2 regions of the Pseudomonas sp. Pso3 genome follow, and region 2 is predicted to be linked to the other one. Evidence: predicted binding sites of a transcription regulator. Region 2 holds the regulator's gene; the other holds the start of a gene.
The links. Region 2 encodes LexA, which represses DNA repair genes until DNA is damaged. Its sites were predicted from a motif close to CTGTNTNNNNANACAG; they were not measured.
Positions count from the first base shown of each region.

Region 1: a site for LexA is predicted at 5,911-5,926, ahead of recN (DNA repair protein RecN). Genes of this name have one in related genera too.

Region 1 is NZ_AP043687.1:4,401,313-4,408,933, forward strand. It holds gene carA (glutamine-hydrolyzing carbamoyl-phosphate synthase small subunit) at 1-915, opposite strand, end outside; gene dapB (4-hydroxy-tetrahydrodipicolinate reductase) at 1,092-1,898, opposite strand; gene dnaJ (molecular chaperone DnaJ) at 1,953-3,086, opposite strand; gene dnaK (molecular chaperone DnaK) at 3,199-5,127, opposite strand; gene grpE (nucleotide exchange factor GrpE) at 5,221-5,784, opposite strand; gene recN (DNA repair protein RecN) at 5,951-7,618, shown strand.
Region 2 is NZ_AP043687.1:1,241,440-1,249,060, forward strand. It holds gene topA (type I DNA topoisomerase) at 1-2,121, shown strand, start outside; gene ACZ5R1_RS05800 (DUF6586 family protein) at 2,180-2,698, shown strand; gene ACZ5R1_RS05805 (hypothetical protein) at 2,829-3,065, shown strand; gene sulA (SOS-induced cell division inhibitor SulA) at 3,132-3,632, opposite strand; gene lexA (transcriptional repressor LexA) at 3,815-4,426, opposite strand; gene ACZ5R1_RS05820 (TetR/AcrR family transcriptional regulator) at 4,662-5,372, shown strand; gene nagZ (beta-N-acetylhexosaminidase) at 5,453-6,445, shown strand; gene ACZ5R1_RS05830 (S-methyl-5'-thioinosine phosphorylase) at 6,457-7,197, shown strand; gene mfd (transcription-repair coupling factor) at 7,243-7,621, opposite strand, start outside.

The sequences.
Region 1 (7,621 bases), 1.8 Mb from region 2:
CACTACGCCGCTGTCGAGATCCTGCACCGGATGGTTGGCGCCGTGGTGACCGTTGGGCATCTTCACCGTCTTGGCGCCGGAAGCCAGGGCCAGCAACTGGTGGCCCAGGCAGATGCCGAACACCGGAATCTCGGTTTCGAGGACGTCCTGGATCGCCTTGATGGCGTAGTCGCAAGGTTCGGGATCGCCCGGGCCATTGGCTAGGAAGATGCCATCGGGTTGCAGCGCCAGGGCTTCGCTGGCCGGGGTCTGGGCCGGCAGCACGGTAATGCGGCAGCCGCGGGCCACCAGCATGCGCAGGATGTTCAGCTTGACGCCATAGTCGAAGGCCACCACGTGATAGGGCAGCTGCTCGGCCGGGATCTCGGCGTGGCTGTCGGTTTCCAGCGACCAGACGCCGGAGCGCCACTCGTAGCGCTCCTTGACGCTGACTTCCTTGGCCAGGTCCATGCCCTTGAGGCCGGGGAAGGCGCGGGCCAGTTCCAGGGCGCGCTCCTCGGTGGCGTCTTCGCCGGTAAGGATGCAGCCATCCTGAGCGCCCTTCTCGCGGAGGATGCGGGTCAGTCGACGCGTGTCGATACCGGCGATGGCGATGGTGCCGTTCTCCTTGAGATAGTCCGGCAGCGACTGCTTGTTGCGCCAGTTGCTGGCCAGCAGCGGCAGGTCGCGGATGATCAGCCCGGCGGCCCACACCTGGGCGGCCTCGCCATCCTGCGGCGTGGTGCCGGTGTTGCCGATGTGCGGATAGGTCAGGGTGACGATCTGCTTCGCATAGGAAGGATCGGTCAGGATTTCCTGGTAGCCGGTCATGGCGGTGTTGAACACCACTTCGCCGACCGTGTGGCCGTCGGCACCGATGGATTCACCGCGAAAGATGCTGCCATCGGCAAGTGCGAGTATGGCTGGCTTAGTCAAGAAGACCTCCGAAAATCAAGCCTTGGCGGGCAAACGCAGGGTGCAAAAAAACGGGATGACATCTCGAAGAGTCATCCCGTTTTAATGTTGTGATTTCATTCTGCGCTAGCTTTTAGTGGATACACTAAAGCTGCATTGTACACGAATTGATCACGGCTGGCACCCCCGCAAGGGGATCAGCGCAACTCCAGCACGTCCTGCATGTCATATAGCGCCGGCTGTTTGTCCTTGAGCCAGAGGGCCGCGCGCACCGCGCCCTTGGCGAAGGTCATGCGGCTGGAGGCCTTGTGGGTGATCTCGACCCGCTCGCCTTCGCTGGCGAACAGCACCGTGTGATCGCCCACCACGTCGCCAGCGCGTACGGTGGCGAAGCCGATGGTCTGGCGGTCGCGGGCACCGGTCTGGCCCTCGCGGCCATAGACGGCCACTTCTTCAAGGTCACGACCCAGCGCCTGGGCAACGACCTCGCCCATGCGCAGGGCGGTCCCCGAAGGCGCATCGACCTTGTGCCTGTGGTGCGCCTCGATGATCTCGATGTCGACCTCGTCACCCAGCACGCGGGCGGCGGTGTCGAGCAGCTTGAGGCAGAGATTGACGCCGACGCTGAAGTTGGCGGCGAAGACGATGGGAATTTCCTTGCTCGCTTCCAGCAGGGTCAGCTTCTGCTCGGCGGTGAAGCCGGTGGTGCCGATCACCATGGCCTTCCTGGCCTTGCGGCAGAGCGCCAGATTCTGCAGGGTCACGTTGGGATGGGTGAAGTCGATGAGCACATCGAAATCATCCAGCACCCGCGCCAGATCGCCCGACAGCATCACTCCGTTACGGCCGATACCGGCGAGTTCGCCGGCGTCGGCACCTACCAGACTGCTTTCCGGGCGATCCACCGCGGCGGTGAGACCGGCAGCGCCCTGGGTCTGCTGGACCGCTTCGATCAGGGTCTTGCCCATGCGCCCCGCGGCGCCCATTACAGCTATACGTCGCATCATCAGCTCCAGGCTGCTGGCCGGGCGCCGCCTCGCGACGGCGCCCCTGCCGGTTTAGAGGTCGTCGAAGAAGCGCTTCATGCCGTCGAACCAGCCACTGGCCCGGGGCGAATGGGAGCTGTCGCTCTGCAGGGTGTTACGGAACTCCTCGAGCAGCTCGCGCTGGCGCCGGCTCAGGTTGACCGGAGTCTCCACCACCACCTTGCACATCAGGTCGCCGGCGCCGCCACCGCGCACAGGCGTCACGCCCTTGCCGCGCAGGCGGAACATCTTGCCGGTCTGGGTGCCCTCGGGAATCTTCAGCTTGACGCGGCCATCCAGGGTCGGCACTTCCAGTTCGCCACCCAGGGCGGCGTCGGTGAAGTTGATCGGCACCTCGCAATAGAGGTGCTTGCCGTCGCGCTGGAAGATCGAGTGCTCGCGCACATTGACCACGACATAGAGGTCGCCGCTGGGGCCACCCAAGGTTCCAGCCTCGCCTTCGCCGGTCAGGCGGATGCGGTCGCCGGTGTCGACGCCCGCGGGCACCTTGACCGACAGGGTCTTCTGCTCTTCCACGCGCCCCTGACCATGACAGGCGTTGCAGGGCTCGGGAATGATCTTGCCGCTGCCGTGGCAGCGCGGGCAGGTCTGCTGGACCGAGAAGAAGCCCTGCTGCATGCGCACTTGGCCGATGCCACCGCAGGTGGGGCAGGTGGACGCCGAGGTACCCGGCTTGGCGCCATTGCCATCGCAGACCTTGCACTCGACCAGGGTGGGCACGCGAATGGTGACCGTGGTCCCACGCACCGCCTCTTCCAGATCCAGGTCCAGGGTGTAGCGCAGGTCGGCACCGCGCTGCGGGCCGCCGCGTCCACCGGCGCCACCGCGCCCACCGAAGAAGTCGCTGAAGACGTCGCCGAAGATGTCGGAGAAGCTCGCGCCACCCGCCGCGCCACCGAAACCGCCGCCGCCCATGCTCGGATCGACGCCAGCATGGCCGTACTGGTCGTAGGCCGAGCGCTTGCCCGCATCGGACAGCACTTCGTAGGCCTCGGCGGCCTCCTTGAACTGCTCTTCGGCAGCCGCGTCCCCCGGATTGCGATCCGGGTGGTATTTCATCGCCAGGCGTCGGTAGGCCTTCTTGAGCTCGGCTTCGCTGGCGCCGCGCTCGACCCCGAGCACCTCATAGTAATCACGTTTGGCCATAGACTTTCTGCACCTTAAATTTTCTCACCCTCCAGACACGCCAACGCGGGAGCAGGCTCCCGCGTGGCGGATCCGACGGGCCGAAGCCCGCCAGGTGCGGTAAGCACGGGGCTTACTTGTTGTCCTTCACTTCCTCGAACTCGGCATCGACCACGTCGTCGCCGGGCTTCTTGGCATCACCGTCCGCCTTGGCCGATGCGCCTTCGGCACCGGCGCCAGCGCCCTGCTCGGAATAGAGCTTCTGGGCCAGCGGCGCGGAGGCCTGGGACAGGGCATTCATCTTGGCTTCGATGGCGTCCTTGTCGTCACCGCGTACGGCGGTTTCCAGTTCGCCAATGGCCTTCTCGATGGTGCTCTTCTCTTCCGCGGTAGCCTTGTCGCCCGCCTCGGTCAGCATCTTGCGGGTACCGTGCACCAGGGCATCACCCTGGTTGCGGGCCGCGGCCAGCTCTTCGAACTTGCGATCCTCGTCGGCATTGGCCTCGGCGTCACGCACCATCTGCTGAATCTCTTCCTCGGACAGACCGGAGGACGCCTTGATAACGATGGACTGCTGCTTGCCGGTAGCCTTGTCCTTGGCGGACACGTTGAGGATACCGTTGGCGTCGATGTCGAAGGTCACCTCGATCTGCGGTACGCCACGCGGCGCCGGCGGGATCTCGGCCAGGTCGAACTTGCCCAGCGACTTGTTCTGCGCGGCCTGCTTGCGCTCGCCCTGCAGCACGTGGATGGTCACGGCGCCCTGGTTGTCGTCGGCGGTGGAGAACACCTGCGACTTCTTGGTCGGGATGGTGGTGTTCTTCTCGATCAGCGCGGTCATCACGCCACCCATGGTCTCGATGCCCAGGGTCAGCGGGGTGACGTCCAGCAGCAGCACGTCCTTGACGTCACCTGCCAGCACGGCGCCCTGGATGGCGGCACCGATGGCGACGGCTTCGTCCGGGTTGACGTCCTTGCGCGCTTCCTTGCCGAAGAAGTCGGCCACGCGCTTCTGCACCAGCGGCATGCGGGTCTGACCGCCCACCAGGATGACCTCGTGGATGTCGGAGACGTCCAGACCGGAGTCCTTCAACGCCGTGCGGCAGGGCTCGATGGTGCGCTCGACCAGCTCTTCCACCAGGGACTCCAGCTTGGCGCGGGAGACCTTGACGTTCAGGTGCTTGGGACCGCTGGCATCGGCGGTGATGTAGGGCAGGTTGACGTCGGTCTGGGTAGCCGAGGACAGCTCGATCTTGGCTTTTTCCGCAGCTTCCTTCAGGCGCTGCATGGCCAGCGGGTCACCCTTGAGGTTCATGCCGCTTTCTTTCTTGAATTCCTCGACGAGGTAGTCGATCAGGCGGATGTCGAAGTCTTCGCCGCCCAGGAAGGTGTCGCCATTGGTGGCCAGCACCTCGAACTGATGCTCACCGTCGACCTCGGCGATCTCGATGACCGAGACGTCGAAGGTACCGCCGCCCAGGTCATAGACGATCACGGTATGGTCGCCCTTGGCCTTGTCCAGGCCATAGGCCAGGGCAGCCGCGGTGGGCTCGTTGATGATGCGCTTGACGTCCAGACCGGCGATGCGACCGGCATCCTTGGTGGCCTGGCGCTGGCTGTCGTTGAAGTAGGCCGGGACGGTGATGACCGCTTCGGTCACGGCTTCGCCCAGGTAGTCCTCGGCGGTCTTCTTCATCTTCTTCAGGACTTCGGCAGACACCTGCGGCGGCGCCATCTTCTGGCCCTTGGCCTCGACCCAGGCGTCACCGTTGTCCGCCTTGACGATCTTGTAGGGGACCATCTGGATGTCTTTCTGCACGACGTTTTCTTCATAACGCCGGCCGATCAGACGCTTGACCGCGTACAGGGTGTTCTGCGGATTGGTCACCGCCTGGCGCTTGGCTGGCTGGCCAACCAGGGTCTCGCCGTCGTTGGTGTAGGCGATGATGGACGGCGTGGTACGGGTGCCTTCGGCGTTTTCCAGTACCTTGACGTTGCCGTTTTCGAGGATCGCGACGCAGGAGTTGGTGGTCCCCAGGTCGATACCGATGATCTTGCCCATGTAGTCTTCTCCAGAAATCTCAGATTCCGCGCGGCCCGCTCAGGGGGCCTTTGATGTTCGCTTGCCTACCAGATGGGGCCGAGCGAAAGAATTTCAAGCCTTTTCGTCGATGCTCGGCTGCTGCGCTGCAGGTGCCTTGCTGACGACCACCATCGCCGGCCGCAGCAGGCGACCATTGAGCAGATAGCCCTTTTGAAACACCTTGAGGACGCTGCCCGGCTCGGCGGTGGCGCTCTCCTCCATGGCCATGGCCTGGTGGTGTTCCGGATTGAAGGGCGCGCCGTGGGGATCGACGGCCTCGACCTGATAGCGCTTGAGGGTGTCCTGCAGCATCTTCAGGGTCAGCTCCATGCCTTCACGCATGGGCTTGAGGGTCTCGTCGGTGGCGTTGGACAGCTCCAGGCCACGCTCCAGGCTGTCGAGCACCGGCAGCAGGTCGCCAGCGAATTTTTCCAGGGCGAACTTATGCGCCTTCTCCACATCCTGCTCGGCGCGACGACGCACGTTCTGCAGTTCGGCGACGCTGCGCAGCGACTGGTCCTGGGCCGCGGCGAGCTGCTCTTCGAGCGTGGCGACGCGGGCGGCGAGATCCTCGTGCTGGACGTCGCCCTGGGCGGCTTCGTGCTCGGGGGTCTGGGAGTTCTGTTCGTCGGCCATGGAGTCCTCCTGTGATATTGCCGGTGGGCGCGCCCTCTAATGGACATCGCCTTGATCGATGGCGCCTATATGGGGCCGCCGGCCGGCGCTTCAAGAGCTGTATGGATTGCCAGTGCCCGAGAGGCACTGTATAAACAACCAGAAAACCGCCTTCGGAGATCGTCGCATGCTGGTGCATCTGTCCGTCCGCAATTACGCCATCGTCGAACACCTCGACCTCGACCTCGAGCGCGGCATGACCGTGATCACCGGTGAAACCGGCGCCGGCAAGTCCATCATGCTGGACGCCCTCGGCCTCACCCTGGGCGATCGCGCCGACAGTGATGCGGTCAGACCCGGCGCCGACAAGGCCGATGTCCTGGCCAGCTTCGACACCACCGATATCCCCGAAGCGCGCCAGTGGCTCGCCGAGCGCGACCTGGAGCAGGACGGCCCCTGCCTGCTGCGCCGCGTCATTACCCGCGAAGGGCGCTCGCGCGGCTATATCAATGGCTCGCCCTGCCCGCTGGCCGATCTCAAGACCCTCGGCGGACTGCTGATCGATATCCACAGCCAGCACGAGCACCAGTCACTGCTCGGCCTCGACACCCATCGCCGCCTGCTGGACGAATACGCCGGCGCGGGCGAGCTGGTCCGCCAGGTGCAGCTCGCGGCCCAGCGCTGGCGCCAGGTGCGCCAGACCCTGGAACGCCTGACCCGCAACGGCGACGAGCAACGCGCCCGCCATCAGCTGCTCAGCTACCAGCTCGAAGAACTCGACAACCTCGCCCTGGCCGAGGGCGAGTTGCAGGCCCTGGAACAGGAGCAGAGCGATCTGGCGAGTGCCGAGCACATCCTGCTGGCCTGCCGCCAGGCCCTGGACCTCTGTACCGAAAACGAGCAGGGCAATGCCCTGTCGGCGCTCAATGCCAGCGTGGCGCGCCTGACCGCCTTCGACCGCCCGCCGGCGCAGATCCAGGAGGCCAGCAACCTGCTCGCCTCCGCCCAGATCCAGATCGAGGAGGCGATGAACGAACTCAATCGCTTCGTCGATCATTTCGAAGCCGACCCGGAGCGCCAGCAGGCGGTGCAGGAGCGCCTGGACAGTGTCTACAGCCTTGCCCGCAAGCACCGGGTCCAGCCCGAGGCCCTGCTGGAGCTGCACGAACAGCTGCGCAACGAATTGCAATCCCTGGACGCCGACGACGTCGCCCTGGAGCGCCTGCAGGAAGAACTGACGGCCTTCGAGCGCCACTACCAGGAGAAGGCCGGCGAACTGAGTCGTCTGCGCGAGCAACGGGCGCCGGAGCTCGCGGCCGCGGTCGAGACCGAGATGCAGCGCTTGGGTATGCCGGGTGGCCGCTTCAGCATCACCCTCACGCCAGGCAGTACCGGCGAACCCCAGCCGCTGGGCAACGAGGGCGTCGAATTCCGCGTCAGCGCCAACCCGGGCCAGCCCCTGCGCCCGCTGGCCAAGGTCGCCTCCGGTGGTGAACTGTCGCGTATCAGCCTGGCCATCCAGGTCATCACCGCCCAGACCTCGCGCACACCCACCCTGGTGTTCGACGAGGTGGACGTGGGTATCGGTGGCCCCACCGCCGAGGTGGTCGGCCAGCTGCTGCGGCAACTGGGCGAGCGGGGCCAGGTGCTGACGGTGACCCACCTGCCCCAGGTGGCGGCCCAGGGTCATCAGCACCTGTTCGTGCACAAGGAGCGCGGCACCGACGAGACGCGTACCGCGGTGGCCAAGCTCGACCGCGCACGGCGCGTGGAAGAGGTGGCGCGCATGCTGGGTGGTGTCGACCTGACCCGTGAATCCCTGGCCCACGCTCGCAAGCTGGTGGTGAGCCGCTAGACG
Region 2 (7,621 bases):
GACATCAATCGCGTTAACGCCCAGCAGGCGCGGCGCTTCCTCGACCGCGTGGTCGGCTACATGGTCTCGCCGCTGCTGTGGTCGAAGATCGCCCGTGGCCTGTCCGCCGGTCGGGTGCAGTCCGTCGCGGTCAAGCTGGTGGTAGAGCGCGAGCGCGAGATCCGCGCCTTCGTCCCCGAGGAATACTGGGAGATCCATGCCGACCTGGCCACGCCGAAAAAGGCCCAGGTGCGCTTCGAAGTGGTGCGCGAGAAGGGCGAAGCCTTCAAGCCGCTGAACGAAGCCCAGGCCAAGGCCGCCCTGGCCAAGCTGGAAAAGGCCGCCTATCGCATCGCCAAGCGCGAAGACAAGCCGACCAGCAGCCGGCCCTCGGCGCCCTTCATCACCTCCACCCTGCAGCAGGCGGCGAGCAATCGCCTGGGCTTCGGGGTGAAGAAGACCATGATGATGGCCCAGCGTCTCTATGAGGCCGGCTACATCACCTACATGCGTACCGACTCGACCAACCTGTCGGGCGATGCCATCGCCATGGCCCGCGGCTACATCGAGAGCGAATTCGGCAAGCAGTACCTGCCGGAAAAGGCCAATGTCTACGGCAGCCGCGAAGGCGCCCAGGAGGCGCACGAGGCCATCCGCCCGTCCGACGTCAACGTCAAGCCCAACAGCCTGTCGGGCATGGAACGTGACGCCGAGCGCCTGTACGAACTGATCTGGCGCCAGTTCCTGGCCTGCCAGATGCCGCCGGCCGAGTACCTGTCCACCACGGTGACCGCCGCGGCGGGTGACTTCGAGCTGCGTGCCCGCGGCCGCATCCTCAAGTTCGACGGCTACACCCGCGTCCTGCCGCAGCAGAGCAAGCCGGGCGACGACGACGTCCTGCCCGAGATGAAGCAGGGCGAGGACCTCGGCCTGGTCAAGCTCGACCCGAGCCAGCACTTCACCAAGCCGCCGGCCCGCTTCTCGGAAGCCAGCCTGGTCAAGGAACTGGAGAAGCGCGGCATCGGCCGACCCTCCACCTACGCGGCCATCATTTCCACCATCCAGGATCGTGGCTACGTGACGGTGCACAACCGCCGTTTCTATGCCGAGAAGATGGGCGACATCGTCACCGATCGCCTCAACGAAAGCTTTGCCAACCTGATGGACTTCAGCTTCACCGCCAACATGGAAGGCAACCTGGACAACGTTGCCCAGGGCGAGCGGGACTGGAAGAACCTGCTCGACGAATTCTATGGCGACTTCAAGCAGAAGCTGGAGACCGCCGAGGCCGGCGAGAAGGGCATGAGGGCCAACCAGCCCACCCTGACCGACATTCCCTGCCAGGTCTGCGGCCGGCCGATGATGATCCGCACCGCGTCCACCGGGGTGTTCCTAGGCTGCTCGGGCTATGCCCTGCCGCCCAAGGAACGCTGCAAGGCCACCATCAACCTGGTGCCGGGCGACGAGATTGCCGAAGACGACGAGGGCGAATCCGAGTCCCTGGTCCTGCGCGGCAAGCACCGTTGCCCCATCTGCAGTACGGCGATGGATGCCTACCTGATCGACGAGCACCGCAAGCTGCACGTCTGCGGCAACAACCCGGACTGCCCGGGCTACGAGATCGAAGAGGGCAGCTATCGCATCAAGGGCTATGAAGGCCCCTCGCTGGAATGCGACAAGTGCGGCAGCGAGATGCAGCTCAAGACCGGGCGCTTCGGCAAGTTCTTCGGCTGCACCAATCCGGCCTGCAAGAACACCCGCAAGCTGCTCAAGAACGGCGAGCCGGCCCCGCCGAAGATGGACGCCGTGCCCATGCCGGAGCTGCGCTGCGAAAAGGTCGACGACACCTATGTGCTGCGCGATGGCGCCTCGGGGCTGTTCCTGGCTGCCAGTGGCTTCCCGAAAAATCGCGAGACCCGCGCGCCGTTGGTCAGCGAATTGCTGCCCCATCGCGACGAGATCGATCCCAAGTACCATTATCTGCTCAGTGCCCCGGTGAAGGACTCTGAAGGCCGTCCGGCGGTGATCCGCTTCAGCCGCAAGACCAAGGAGCAGTACGTGCAGACCGAGGTCGAGGGCAAGCCCACCGGCTGGAAGGCCTTCTACGACGGCAAGAAGTGGCAGGTGGAAGAAAAGCGCTAGGAGTCCTGGCGCCAATGGCAGACAGGAGGCCGGCGTGAGCCGGCTCCAGGAGAAGGGCATGGCCAACGAGCGTTATACCCGCACCAACCAGAAGCTGTACTTTGCCGGTCTGGCCCTGGAAAGCTGGCGCCTGGCCCAGGCTGCGCCCGCCGCGCAAAGCCAGGGGCGCATCATGGCCGAGCGCGAAGCCTGCCTGTTCCACCTGCACGGCGCGCTGCTCGGTCTCTGCCAGGAGGTGGCGGGTTTTTACCGGCACCCCACCATGGAGGCCACTTCGCTGGCGGTGCTGCTCGCGCCCGCCGCCCTGGATGAGGCACCCAGCCCGGAGATGGGCGAGCTCGTCGAACTGGCCGGCAATCCGGAGACCTGGCTGGCGCGACTGATCGCCGAGTACCAGCGGCTGCTGCAGCCGCCCCAGGCACCCCGGCGACCCAAGCAGGATCCGACGCTGCCGTTGATCGAGGCGGTCAGCCTGGAGCCGGCCGAGCCGGAGCTGGGTCTCGAAGAGGTGGAAGCCTGGCGTGAAAGCCTCAAGCAGACGGCGCTCAGATTCCGCGGCGCCATGACCGAGTGGTAGGGTAGTTCTCGCTACAATGCCGTAGAGGCCGTCAGGACGATGGCCTTGCAGACCGTCGAAAAAGGCTCAGGCAAGTCAGCCTCTCAGACCCCACGCTGTTACACTGTCCGCTTAGCTGTGGAGATACTGAATGACTACTGCCTACCTGGAAATCGTTGAACTCTCCGATGGTCGCATCGTGTTGCGCCGTGCGGACGACGAGGAAGCCCTCGTCACTCTGGAGTTTTCCAGCGATGCCAAGGATTTCCTGCATGGACAGCAGATAGAGGTGGCCAAGGCCATGTTCAACCTGGGTGTGCAGATGGCCGGGCGCCTGGCCGAAGGCGATAGCCTCCAGCGCGACGATCAACCGCGCGTCCTGCACTGATTCTTTTCCAGATCCGGCATTCCGTCCTGGAATGCCGCCGCTACACCCCGTCCCGCCGCCTGCTTCCTACGCGAATCTGACGTTCAGACTCTGGCTGTTGCCCTGGGCCGCGGCACGTGCCAGCTGCTGCTTGCCCGCATCGCTCAGGTCGTGCAACCAGCTGATCACCGTATGGCTCTGCCCCTTGCGCAGCACCTCGCAGGCCAGTTGCAGCGTCTTGGCAGCGCTCGGCGTCTGCAGTAGCAGTACGCGCTCCGGATTCAGATGGGTACTGCGCAACCAGGCGTTGCTGAGCAGCGACGGCGGGGTGACCAGGGTCAGCCAGCGGGCATCGTCCTTGTCGCTCAGCTGGCGCAGGATGGGCGCCAGCAACTGCAGGCACTGTTCCTGGCTGCCGTGCAGGGACATCTCGCTGAAGGTGTCCGGCAGTGGAGCGGCGGGCAGTTCCCGGGCCGGCTTGCCAGGCTTGGGCAGAAAGGCGGTCAGCTCCTGCAGCAGGAACTCCGGTGCCAGATCCAGCTCTTGAACCGACGAGCGCGGCGCATCGAACATCAGGGGAAATTGCATGGCGACCTCCTGGAGGCGACTCGATCAAATCCACACGAGATCATGTACCACGGATACATGACGTCACCGTGCTCAGCCTGGTCTTGAGCGCTTTCCGGAGCGCGAACAGATACCCCCGATCAAGACTTCGGCGTAAGGCATAAAGGCGTGATAACGGCTGGCCCGAGGGCCAGCCTTAGACGTTAGCGGCGGATGACGCCAACGCTTAACCCTTCGATGGCGAATTCCTGGGTGGAAAGATCGACTTCGATAGGGGAGAACTCGGGATTTTCCGCCAGCAGAGTGACCTGGTTGCCCGAGCGCTTGAATCTCTTCACGGTGACTTCGTCGCCCACCCGGGCCACGACGATCTGGCCGTTGTGCACTTCGCGGGTCACATGGACGGCCAGCAGGTCGCCATCGAGGATGCCGACGTCTCTCATGCTCATGCCCTTGACCTTGAGCAGGTAGTCGGCACGCGGCTGAAAGAAGGCCGGGTTGATGGCGCAATTTTCCTCGACGTTCTGCTCGGCCAGGATGGGGGCGCCCGCAGCGACCCGACCGATGACCGGCAGGCTCTCGTCGGCCTTGCGCGAGGTGTCCAGACCCGGGATGCGGATGCCCCGGGAGGCGCCCGGCGTCATCTCGATGGCACCCTTGCGGGCCAGCGCCTTGAGGTGCTCCTCGGCCGCATTCGGCGATTTGAAACCAAGCTCCTGCGCGATCTCCGCGCGGGTAGGCGGAAAGCCATTGGCTTCGAGGCAACGCTTGATGAAGGCCAGGATCTCGGCTTGTCGCGGTGTCAGTTTCAGCATGATGCACGTCGCGTCGTCTAATGATGCTGTGATTATATACAGTAACTCCGGGTGGTAGGCAAGGCCGCCGACCTCGACTTGGGACGATAGGCCGCGATCGTGACCAAAAGCCCGCAGAGGGTGGAAAGCCACGGCTTCCAGGCCTTCAGCTGGCCGCTCGCCGGCCGAACCGCGATTGACTTCGATAGCGTTTGAAACATATGTTTCAAACGGAATTCATCTATCGGGGAAGGTCATGGCGCAGTCGGATACCGTGGAGCGCATTTTGGATGCGGCCGAGCAACTGTTCGCCGAGCGCGGCTTTGCCGAGACCTCGCTGCGACTCATCACCACCAGAGCCGGGGTCAACCTGGCGGCGGTCAACTATCACTTCGGTTCCAAGAAGGCCCTGATCCAGGCGGTGTTCTCGCGCTTTCTCGATCCCTTCTGCTTCAACCTGGAGCGGGATCTGGATCAGTGGCAGCCCAGGAATGGCGAGGAGGTGAGCCTGGAGGCGCTGCTGAATCTGCTGGTGGATCACTCCCTGGCCATCAAGCCGCGGCATGGCAATGACCTCTCGGTGTTCATGCGGCTGCTGGGCCTGGCGTTCAGCCAGAGCCAAGGGCACCTGCGCAAATACCTGGAGCAGACCTATGGCCGCGCCTTCCGCCGCTTCCTGCTGCTGGTGAATCGGGCCGTTCCCGAGATTCCGCCCCTGGAGCTGTTCTGGCGCGCCCACTTCATGCTGGGGGCGGCGGTGTTCAGCATGTCCGGCATCAAGGCGCTGCGGGCGATTGGCGAGAACGACTTCGGCGTCGATACCCACACCGACCAGGTGCTGCGGCTGATGGTGCCCTTCCTCGCCACCGGCATGCGGGCGCCCACGGCGATGCACGCACCGGAACTGGCCCAGGCCCAGTATCGGCCGCGGCGGCCGGTCGCCGTGGAGACGGCCGAGACCTACTAGGCTGCGGCATCAAGGGTGGCTGGGGTAAGCTTGCGTCCCTTTCACGGCGCCGTGCGCCGGAGCATTCGGACGAGGTACCCATGCAAGGCTCCCTGATGGTCGATATCGCTGGCACCTGGCTCACCGCCGAGGATCGCCAGCTGCTGCGTCAGCCGGAGGTGGGCGGACTGATCCTGTTCGCCCGCAACATCGAAACCCCGGGCCAGGTTCGCGAGCTATGCCGTGCCATCCGCGCCCTGCGGCCGGAACTGCTGCTGGCCGTGGACCAGGAAGGCGGTCGCGTGCAGCGCCTGCGCCGCGATGTGGTGCGGCTGCCGGCCATGGGGCAACTGGGCGGTCGCGCGGACAGCACGGAACTGGCCCGCCTCTGCGGCTGGCTGATGGCGACCGAGATCCTGGCGGTGGGGCTGGACTTCAGCTTCGCCCCGGTGCTGGACGTCGACCATGGACGCAGTCAGGTCATAGGCGCACGCTCCTTCGGCAAGGCCGAGCAGGTGATCGAACTGGGTGGTGCCTTCATCGCCGGCATGGGCGACGCCGGTATGGCCGCGACCGGGAAGCATTTCCCCGGCCACGGCTGGGCCGAAGCCGATTCCCACTATGCCATTCCCACCGACGAGCGCGATCTGGACACCCTGCTGCGCACCGACCTGCGCCCCTTCCAGGCCCTGTTGCCGACCCTGGGTGCGGTGATGCCCGCTCATGTCATCTATCCCGCGGTGGATCCCCAGCCGGCCGGCTTTTCCCGGCGCTGGCTGCAGGACATCCTGCGCGGCGAACTGGATTACCAGGGCGTGATCTTCAGTGACGACCTGTCGATGGCGGGCGCCCACGTGGCGGGCGATGCCGGCCAGCGCGTCGAGGCCGCGCTCAGCGCCGGCTGCGACATGGGGCTGGTGTGCAATGACCGCGCAGCGGCCGAGCTGGCCCTGACGCGGGTGCAGCAACTGGGCGTCTCGCCCGCGCCGCGGCTGGCCAGCATGAGGGCCCGCCGTCACGTCGATCTCGATTACCGGCAGCAACCGCAGTGGAGTCTTGCCCTGCGGCGGTTGCGCCAGGCTGACCTCATCTAAAGGACATTCCCATGACTACCTACGCCATCATCGGCGGTACCGGCCTCACCGCGCTCGCGGGTCTGGAGCTGGACCAGGCTCAGACCTTCGAGACGCCCTGGGGCGCGCCCTCGGCGCCCGTGCAGCGCGGCCACTATGCCGGGCGCCCGGTGCTGTTCCTGGCGCGCCATGGCCATCCCCATCGCATTCCGCCGCATCAGGTCAACTACCGCGCCAATCTCTGGGCGCTCAAGGAGGCCGGTGCCGAGGCCATCGTCGCGGTGAACGCCGTGGGCGGTATCCATGCCGCCATGGGCAGCGGCCATCTGTGCGTGCCCCATCAACTGGTGGACTACACCTGGGGGCGCGGCCATACCTTCTTCGAAGGGACAGACCTCGAGCACGTCACCCACATCGACTTCAGCTTTCCCTACGATGAGCCCCTGCGGCAGCGTCTGCTCGGCGCACTGCGCAGGCTGCAACTGCCGCACAGCGACCATGGCGTCTATGCCGCGACTCAGGGGCCGCGCCTGGAGACGGCGGGGGAGATCGTCCGGCTGGAGCGCGACGGCTGCGACATCGTCGGTATGACCGGGATGCCGGAGGCGGCCCTGGCCCGCGAATTGGGCCTGCCCTACGCCTGCCTGGCGCTGGTGGTGAATCCGGCGGCCGGCAAGGTGCAGCGGGAAATCACCATGGCCGAGATCGAAGCCGTCCTGGCCAGCGGCATCGACGAGGTGCGGCAGGTGCTGGCCGAGGTGCTGGCGGACTGATAGCGCTCAAGCCGCTCCCGGGATTGACCGGGAGCGGCTCTTCGATCAGCTGGCGGCGGGCGTCAGGCGGTCGAACAGGGCTTCCAGGACGTTGAAGCGCTCTTCCGCCCGCTCCATGGGTACCTGGAACTTGAACAGGGTCGCGCCTTCCAGCCGGTACTTCTTCGGCTGCGCCTGGATCATCTTCACCAGCACCAGCGGATCCACCTGGGTGTCGGCGGCGAATTCCAGCCGTCCGCCCTGAGGCCCGGCATCCACCTTGACGATGCCCAGGCCTTCCGCACGCAGCTTGAGCAGCGTCAGGCGCACCAGGTTCTTGGTCGGTTCCGGCAGGAGCCCGAAGCGGTCGATCATCTCCACCTGCAATTCCTTGAGGGCGTCTTCGTCCGCCGCCGAGGCGATGCGCTTGTAGAGGATCAGCCGC